Regions from separate parts of the Paraliobacillus sp. X-1268 genome, predicted to be linked through region 1. Evidence: a T-box and tRNA genes for the amino acid it is inferred to sense, from the RefSeq annotation. Region 1 holds a T-box; the other holds one or more tRNA genes.

Region 1 (4,422 bases):
GGCTTTATTCTAAATTCTTTTTATGGCTAATGAGCGTTTTTTAACATTTTCGCGTTTTATGCCATTTTTTGTTGTAATTACTACTCCATTTTTATTAAATTGGAGCTTTTGTCGAAAATGTGAAATATGTTTAAATATATAGTAAAATAATTGTAGTAATATTTTTTACGGATTAATGGAGGAACAACATGGAAAAAGCATATCAATCTGGTTTTATAACAATAGTAGGTCGTCCAAATGTCGGTAAATCAACCTTCATGAATCGTGTTATCGGTCAAAAAATCGCTATTATGAGTGACAAAGCACAAACTACGAGAAATACGATTCAAGGTGTTTTAACTGAGCCAGACGCACAATTTGTATTTATTGATACGCCAGGTATTCATAAACCAAAACATCGTCTAGGTGACTTTATGGTTAAAATTGCGCAGAACACGTTAAGTGGAGTAGATATTGTTTTATTTATGATTAACGCCGAAGAAGGTTTTGGTGCAGGAGATAAATACATTATTGATCGCTTGGAAAATGTAGAAAGTCCAGTTTTTTTAATTATAAATAAAATTGATAAAGTACATCCAGATGAATTGTTTTTATTAATCGATAAATATAAGGACAAGTATGATTTTGCTGAAATCGTACCAATATCTGCTTTAGAAGGTAACAATGTTGACCATATGATTAGTGTGCTGAAAAGTTATTTACCTGAAGGTCCACAATATTATCCAGAAGATCAGGTAACAGATCATCCAGAAAGATTCATTATTAGTGAGTTAATACGAGAAAAAGCATTAGAATTAACTCGTGAAGAAATTCCACACTCAATTGCGGTAGTGATTGAGGATATTATAGAAAAAGATGATGAAAAACTGCGTATACAAGCTGTGATTGTTACAGAAAGAAGCACGCAAAAAGGTATTATTATCGGTAAACAAGGTTCTATGCTCAAACAAATTGGTAAAAAGGCAAGAATTGACATTGAAACATTATTAGGAACAAAAGTTTATTTAGAATTATGGGTAAAAGTTCAAAAGGATTGGCGAAATCGTCCGCAGAGCTTAAAGGAATATGGTTTTAGTCAAGACGACTATTAATACATGGTAAATATTTTAACTCATGCTTTAATTAGACTAGGTCATTCTATAAGTAGGCACATATTTTATTAACATAGAAAGGTGGGGTTTCTTGTGGTCGACATATCATGGAAGGTCTTTAGTCAGACGGGAAACATTGAAACCTATTTATTAATGAAAGAATTGGAAACTGTCTATCATGATAGTGGAACAGAACCTGATAATGAAGCAATACAAGAATATGATAACCTAATTTAGAATTATATTTTGTAACGTGATTTAAATTAATTTAATGTATAATGCGTCGTTAATTTGCCTTAGGGGATTGGTGAATGTAGTGTTTGAAAAAATAGAAGGTGTTATTTTACGCACACAAGACTATGGTGAAACACATAAGCTTGTTACTTTATTTACAAAAGAAAAAGGCAGAGTAACAGCAATTGCACGTGGGGCTAAAAAACCAAAAAGTAGAATGGCTGCGATAACGCAGCCATTTATTCTTGGGACATTTCTAATGCAGGGTGGTTCAGGTTTAGGGACGCTACAGCAGGGCGAAATTATTCTGTCCTACAGAAAGATTAGAGAAGATATTATTAAAACAGCTTATGCAAGTTATATAGCCGAATTAACCAATAAGTTGATTGATGAAAAGATTGCTGATCCATTCATATATAAACAGTTTGTTCTTAGTTTACAAGCCATAACAGATGATAAAGACCCAGAGATCATAACAATGATGTACGAATTAAAACTATATAAAAAGGCTGGTTTTGCTCCAATACTACAACAATGTGCACATTGTGGACAGCATAGTGAAGCATATGTCGCATTTTCTGTACAAGAAGGTGGACTACTTTGCCAAAGATGTGCAATGGTTGATAAAGAGGCAACTACTATATCTAGTGCAATTGTAAAATTACTTCAAATGTTTTCTGCAGTGGATATTGAGCGAATTGGCAATATATCAGTAAAAACAGAAAATAAAAAATTAATGCAAGCATTAATGGAAACGTACTATGATCAGTACGGAGGTTATTTTATTAAATCGAAAAAGTTTTTGAAGCAATTAGATCTTTTTACTGATGCTGATTAATTAGTAATATAGTTGACAAAACACCAAATTTACCGTATGATTTCATTACAATTCGACGAGTTTTGCTTAGAAAGAGAGTAGTACTTTTATTATATCTATAAGAGCGAGTCCAGGTCGGTGTAAGCTGGATATAGGTCACTAAAAGGAAGGCACTCTGGAGCATTGCAATAAAAAAGTGGCTATTTAAATTTAAATAGCAAATAGGGTGGAACCGCGGAAATCCCGTCCCTATGCCTCAATACTTTTGAGGCATAGGGACGGGATTTTGCGTGTGTTTTCACTTAATTTTAAATAGTAAATGAATAGAGACGGAGGGAATAATAATGAATATACAAGAAATGATTTTAACACTGCAAACGCACTGGTCAGATCAAAATTGCATTTTAATGCAAGCATATGATGTGGAAAAAGGTGCCGGTACTATGTCACCTATGACTTTATTAAGAAGCCTAGGTCCTGAACCTTGGAATGTAGCTTATGTAGAACCTTCTAGACGCCCAGCAGATGGACGTTATGGACAGAACCCTAATAGACTTTATCAACATCATCAATTTCAGGTAATTATGAAGCCATCACCTGATAATATTCAGGAACTATATTTAGAATCACTTGAAAAATTGGGAATTGATCCACTGAAACATGACATTCGTTTTGTAGAGGATAATTGGGAGAATCCCACACTTGGTGCGGCAGGTCTAGGTTGGGAAGTTTGGTTAGATGGTATGGAAATTACGCAATTTACTTATTTTCAGCAAATTGGTGGTATGGAAGCCAAACCAGTAGCAGTAGAAATTACATATGGATTGGAACGTCTTGCTTCTTATATACAAGATAAAGAAAGTGTTTTCGATTTAGAATGGACAGATGGTGTTACGGTCGGAGATATTTTTTATCAACCAGAGTTGGAACACTCGAAATACACTTTTGAAGAATCGAATACAGATATGTTGTTTAATTTGTTTACAACATATGAACAAGAGGCAAAACAAACCATGGAAAAAGGATTGGTTTTTCCAGCCTATGATTATGTATTAAAATGTTCGCATACTTTTAACTTACTAGATGCTAAAGGCGTAATTTCTGTCACTGAAAGAACAGGTTATATTGGACGTGTACGAAATTTAGCACGTGCTATAGCTAAACTTTATGTAGAGGAACGAGAAAAATTAGGTTTTCCAATGTTAAAAGAGGAGGGAAAACAAAATGAAAACAACTAATATATTATTTGAGGTTGGACTTGAAGAAATGCCGGCACGTTTCTTAGATGCAACAGAAAAACAATTACAGGAGAAAACAGCGAAATGGTTAACTGCTATTCGACTACCTTTTCAAAAAATTACAACGTATGTGACACCGAGAAGATTAGGTGTTGTAATTGAACAACTTGCAACGAAACAAGCTGATATAGAAGAAGAGGCAAAAGGACCTGCTAAAAAAATTGCTTTAGACCAAGAAGGTAACTGGTCGAAGGCAGCAATTGGTTTCACCAAAGGCCAAGGAAAAGATGTGGATGAAATCTTTTTTAAAGATGTAAATGGAACAGAATATGCGTATGTTACAAAATATATTGCAGGTAAAACTGCTGAGGAATTACTACCTGAATTTAAGCATGTTATTTTAGATTTAAATTTCCCTAAAAATATGCGTTGGTCTACAGGCTCATTGCGGTTTATTAGACCAATTCGTTGGTTAGTTGGTTTAAATGATCAAACTGTTATACCGTTTGAAATTGCTGGTGTCTCTACATCAAATTACTCGTTCGGACATCGGTTCCTAGGAACAAAGTTTGAAATTACCAACACAATGACATATGAAGAACAATTACGTGATCAATATGTAATTGCTAATGCGAAGGACCGTAAGCAAGTAATTGTAGAACAAATAGCTAATTTAGAAAAGGAACAAAATTGGACAATACCACTTGATAAGGAATTATTAGAAGAGGTAAGTCAATTAGTTGAATATCCAACCGTATTTTTTGGATCTTTTAGTGAAGCGTTCTTAACCATACCGAAAGAAGCATTAATTACTTCAATGAAAGAACATCAGCGTTATTTTCCAGTATTAGATAGTGATGGTGAATTGTTACCTCATTTTATTGCAGTTCGAAATGGAAATAATCAATATATTGACGTGGTATCAAAAGGAAACGAAAAGGTATTAAATGCTAGACTTTCAGACGCAATGTTTTTCTATGATGAAGACCAAAAACAATCAATAGAAAAAAATCTCGAAAAATTAGAACGAATGGTCTTTCAA
Region 2 (4,422 bases), on a different contig from region 1:
ATTTCTGAGAATTCATTTGAAGCAGCAAATCCTATCTTATCAATACCAATTTCTTTACTATACGCGATGATCTCTGCTTTTAATTGTTCATAAGCCATCATATTACCTCCTTTCTTTATCCCTGATAAACGCTATTTTACTATTGCAGTTCTCATTCTATTTAAAGCACCAGCTATTTCAAACCGACGTGGTCTAGCTAATTCACCTGGATGTTTATCAGCAAAAGGAGCAAATGAAGCAAGACCTTCTGTTTCAAATTGCATTTCTATTTCATCTAATAAGTCGGCTATTGTCATTTCACTTTTTAAAATTTGGTTTTTATCCAAATAATGAATAAGCATAGCAATCATATTCGTTTGAGAACTATCAACAAGCTGTTCAAGATAATCCAATTGAATAGCTGTGTTTCCAACAATAATTGTTGACAGCCCTTTTGCTTGTACTCTTGATTTCTTGCCTTTATACGTTTGTATACTATTTTGTAAGAGAATGCGATTTGGTATGTCGCCAAAATCTGTTTCTTTTGTCTCTAAACGATTTGCAGGATACTTACTAGCTATTTCTTTCGCTACTTTCGTTACGTTTTTCGGTCTATATTCATCCATCATAATCACTTGATCAGCAATGTCAAAATAATCACCAGATCCACCCATAACAAATATTGTTGATATTCCAAGTTGATCTTTTAATTGATTAATTTTATCTATAAATGGGGTAATTGGTTCCTTTTCTTTCGCAACCAATTCTTGCATCCGTCTGTCTCTGATCATGAAATTTGTTGCGCTCGTATCTTCATCAATTAACAACGTACCTACTCCCGCTTCAAGAGCCTCCATAATGTTTGTTGCCTGTGAAGTACTTCCACTTGCATTATCTGTTGTAAACTTCGTTGTATGTTGCTGATGTGGTAACTGCTTAATAAAAGCAGAGATATTCACACCACTAACTTTTCGGCCGTCTTCAGCGCGTACTTTTACAGCAGTAGGATCAGTTAGAACATATTCACGTCCGTCGCCTTTTATATGATGATAAACACCACGCTCCATCGCTTGTAATAGTGTGCTTTTACCATGATATCCTCCGCCAACGATAAGTGTAATTCCCTCCGATATCGCCAATCCAGAAATTGCTTCCTCCCGATGTGGCAGGTCTATCTTCACCTGATTAGCAATTGGACTCTTAAACGGTACAGCGTTCTTTAATGGGCGGTTACTAATACCACTTTCCCGCGGCAGAATTGCATTATCTGCAACAAAGGTAATCCACTTATTCTTCTTCATTTCAGCTCTGATAGCTTGGTGTTGATCAGATAATTCTACTACTTCTTGAAACGATTCATCTTTAATAGCAAAAATCGATCCTGTTAATACATTGGGCATCATTTCAAAGAAAAGATATTTTGCTTCTTTTCCATTAATTCGACGACCGTTTGCTGGCAGGTTAACAGTTAAGCAAATCGTTACATGTTCGGCATCAACTGACACTGCAGTACGTTCTAAAATTTCTTGTCCTGGTTCATCAATAGTAATTAAACCTTTTTCTCTATTATTTAAGGTGTTTTCAGTAATAGACTTCGCTAAACTTCGCGCAATCAAATCTTCTACATATATTTTCCGATTACGGTCTTCCTTCCAGTCCGATCTGATTTTCCGGTAAGCTGTTGGTATAATTATTCGTACTTTTGATGGAGTAGCATATGGATCTCCTTGAACATAATCCACACATAATTCAAATCGATGAAATGAATATCTCCCGTAAATTGATTTATATGCTTTATAACCTTTACCATCTATTTGTTGTAACTTTTCTTGTAATTGTTTCATTTTCAAACCACCTTCTCATACATTGTGCCCTCTTAGAATACAACCTTTCTTAAGCATGTATCAAGTAATATATCTAATTAACTATATATTACTAACACAACTTTTACAGAATAAAAGTGCTAGATAAGTCTCTCAATTCAAAGTTGAAGTTTACTTAGTACCCTATTGTAATCATGATGGCGTTTCATCTGATGAACTCGCTTTCCGTGGGCACAGGAGTCTCATCCATTTGCTTCCTTCGCTAGACAAATTTTAAATGTAGTCGGTTATTACTATCACCAAGTAACACTTATTTTTTGTGTGAGAGTTTAGTTTCTAATAGTAGCAACAATCAAAAAAACGCAATACTTCGTTGTAAATCAACGAAACACTGCGTTGTACACATATGTATGGAGCGGGTGAAGGGAATTGAACCCTCGACATCAGCTTGGAAGGCTGAGGTTTTACCACTAAACTACACCCGCATTATAAATTGTTCTTTTTCTTTAATCTATACCCACAAATCATGTCCCTGTATCTTCTAGCTTATTCAGTGATGATTCATGCTTCGGGACAACTCGATGTTAATTCATGAAGCTTATGCTCGTGGCTGAGGTTTTACCACTAAACTACACCCGCATTTTTAAATGGACTCCTAAAAATTCATCGTCACATAATCTGTCGCTGTTTGAAATGATGTTTTCTATTATACCTACCTAAATTTATGAATGCAACCCCTTCTTGCTAACTTTGACTATTTTCTTTGTAAAATTCCAGAATACCTCTTGACTTTATTTCCTTAAAGAATATAATTTGCCTTAAGGAAACTTTTTTAGTTTAACGCATAAAATTTAAGCAAAGCTAATTTATAAGGAGGAGTTTAAATGAAAAAACGCTTAATTGTTAGTATAGGATTCCTTTTAGTTGGACTATTTGGATGCTCTACTCAAGATGAGGAAACAATTAATAAATCAGAAGAACCACTAAAAGTAGTCACCACCATCGCACAAATTGCAGATGCAGTTGAAAATATTGGAGGAGAACATGTAGATGTAACAAGCCTTATGGGTCCTGGTGTTGACCCCCATTTATACAATGCAGTTCAAGGAGACATCCAAACACTGGATCAAGCTGATATCATCTTTTATAACGGACTTCATTTGGAAGGCCAAATGGGGGAAATCTTTGAACAAATGGAACAAGATAAAACAACTACACCAGTGTCAGAAAACATTCCCGAAAGTAAATTATTAAGTGATCCAGAGAGCCCTACTATCACTGATCCTCACGTCTGGTTCGACATATCGATGTGGTCATATAGTGTGGAGGCAGTACGTGATGATTTAATCGATATCGATCCAGACAACGAAGAAAGCTATAGTCAAAATGCCGCTGACTACTTAGCTGAGTTAGAAGCGTTAGATATCTACGCAAAAGAACGTTTTGAAGAAATCCCTGAAGAAAGTAGAGTTTTAGTAACAGCTCATGATGCTTTTAATTATTTTGGCAAAGCTTACGGATTTGAAGTGGTCGGTTTACAAGGTTTAAGCACCGAATCCGATTATAGTGTGAATGATGTCCAAAAAATTATTGATCTATTAATTGATAGAAATGTAAAAGGTGTTTTTGTTGAGAGTAGTGTCTCTGACCGTTCTATCAACGCAGTCGTTGAAGGCGCAAAAGAAGCAGGTCATGATGTCTCCATTGGTGGAGAATTATATTCTGATGCTATGGGTGAAGCTGGAACTGAAGAAGGTACGTATGCAGGAATGTTTAAACATAACGTTGATACGATTGTAGAGGCACTAAAATAAAGGAGGTATATGTAAAATGGATGCTTTAACAATAAATGGCCTGAAAGTCTTGTATGATAAACAACCCGCACTTGAGCATGTTTCTTTTCGTGTACCAGTTGGATCACTTACAGGTATTATCGGTCCAAATGGGGCAGGTAAATCAACATTAATTAAATCAATATTACGCCTCATTCCTATGCAAGCAGGCGATGTACAAGTTTTTGGGAAACCTTATGCACAACAAAAGCAACTAATCGGTTACGTTCCACAACGAAGTGAAGTTGATTGGGATTTTCCGACAAATGCACTGGATGTTGTCTTAATGGGCAGATATCGTGAAATTGGATTCTTCAAAAGAGCAAAAAAGAAAGAAATAGATTGGGCACGAACATGTCTAGATAAAGTTGGTATGTTAGATTATGCACAGAGACAAATCAGTCAACTTTCAGGTGGACAACAGCAACGGGTTTTCTTAGCACGGGCACTTGCTCAAGATGCGACAATTTACTTTATGGATGAACCTTTTGCTGGAGTCGATGCTGCAACAGAAAAGGCAATTATAAAATTAATGAAAGAATGGAAAGATCAAGGAAAAACAGTTCTAGTTGTCCATCATGATTTACAAACAGTTGAAGATTACTTTGATCACGTATTGTTGCTTAATAAAACTCCAATCGCATACGGTGAGACACAATCAGTTTTTACCTTAGATAACTTAGAACAAACATATGGCGGGAAAATATCATTCTTACAAAAGACTCCAATCGTACTTCAGGGAGGATTGTAAGATGTGGACTGAAGTTGTCTCGTTGTTTTCAAGTGCA

Evidence for each region. A T-box is a leader RNA that pairs with one kind of tRNA and senses whether it is charged. The one in region 1 lies ahead of glyQ (glycine--tRNA ligase subunit alpha), so its partner is inferred to be a tRNA-Gly.
Region 2: it encodes a tRNA-Gly, which carries the amino acid that the T-box ahead of glyQ (glycine--tRNA ligase subunit alpha) is inferred to sense. The anticodon was not compared.

What each region holds. Positions count from the first base shown of each region.
Region 1 is NZ_QJSK01000032.1:3,189-7,610, forward strand. Features, by position in the region: gene D2K62_RS17885 (diacylglycerol kinase family protein) at 1-13, shown strand, start outside; gene era (GTPase Era) at 189-1,091, shown strand; gene D2K62_RS17895 (YqzL family protein) at 1,185-1,328, shown strand; gene recO (DNA repair protein RecO) at 1,408-2,163, shown strand; T-box leader at 2,222-2,396, shown strand; gene glyQ (glycine--tRNA ligase subunit alpha) at 2,487-3,380, shown strand; gene glyS (glycine--tRNA ligase subunit beta) at 3,367-4,422, shown strand, end outside.
Region 2 is NZ_QJSK01000009.1:50,833-55,254, reverse strand. Features, by position in the region: gene queG (tRNA epoxyqueuosine(34) reductase QueG) at 1-98, opposite strand, end outside; gene D2K62_RS11595 (ABC-ATPase domain-containing protein) at 132-1,823, opposite strand; tRNA gene D2K62_RS11590 (tRNA-Gly) at 2,214-2,287, opposite strand; gene D2K62_RS11585 (metal ABC transporter solute-binding protein, Zn/Mn family) at 2,687-3,616, shown strand; gene D2K62_RS11580 (metal ABC transporter ATP-binding protein) at 3,633-4,385, shown strand; gene D2K62_RS11575 (metal ABC transporter permease) at 4,387-4,422, shown strand, end outside.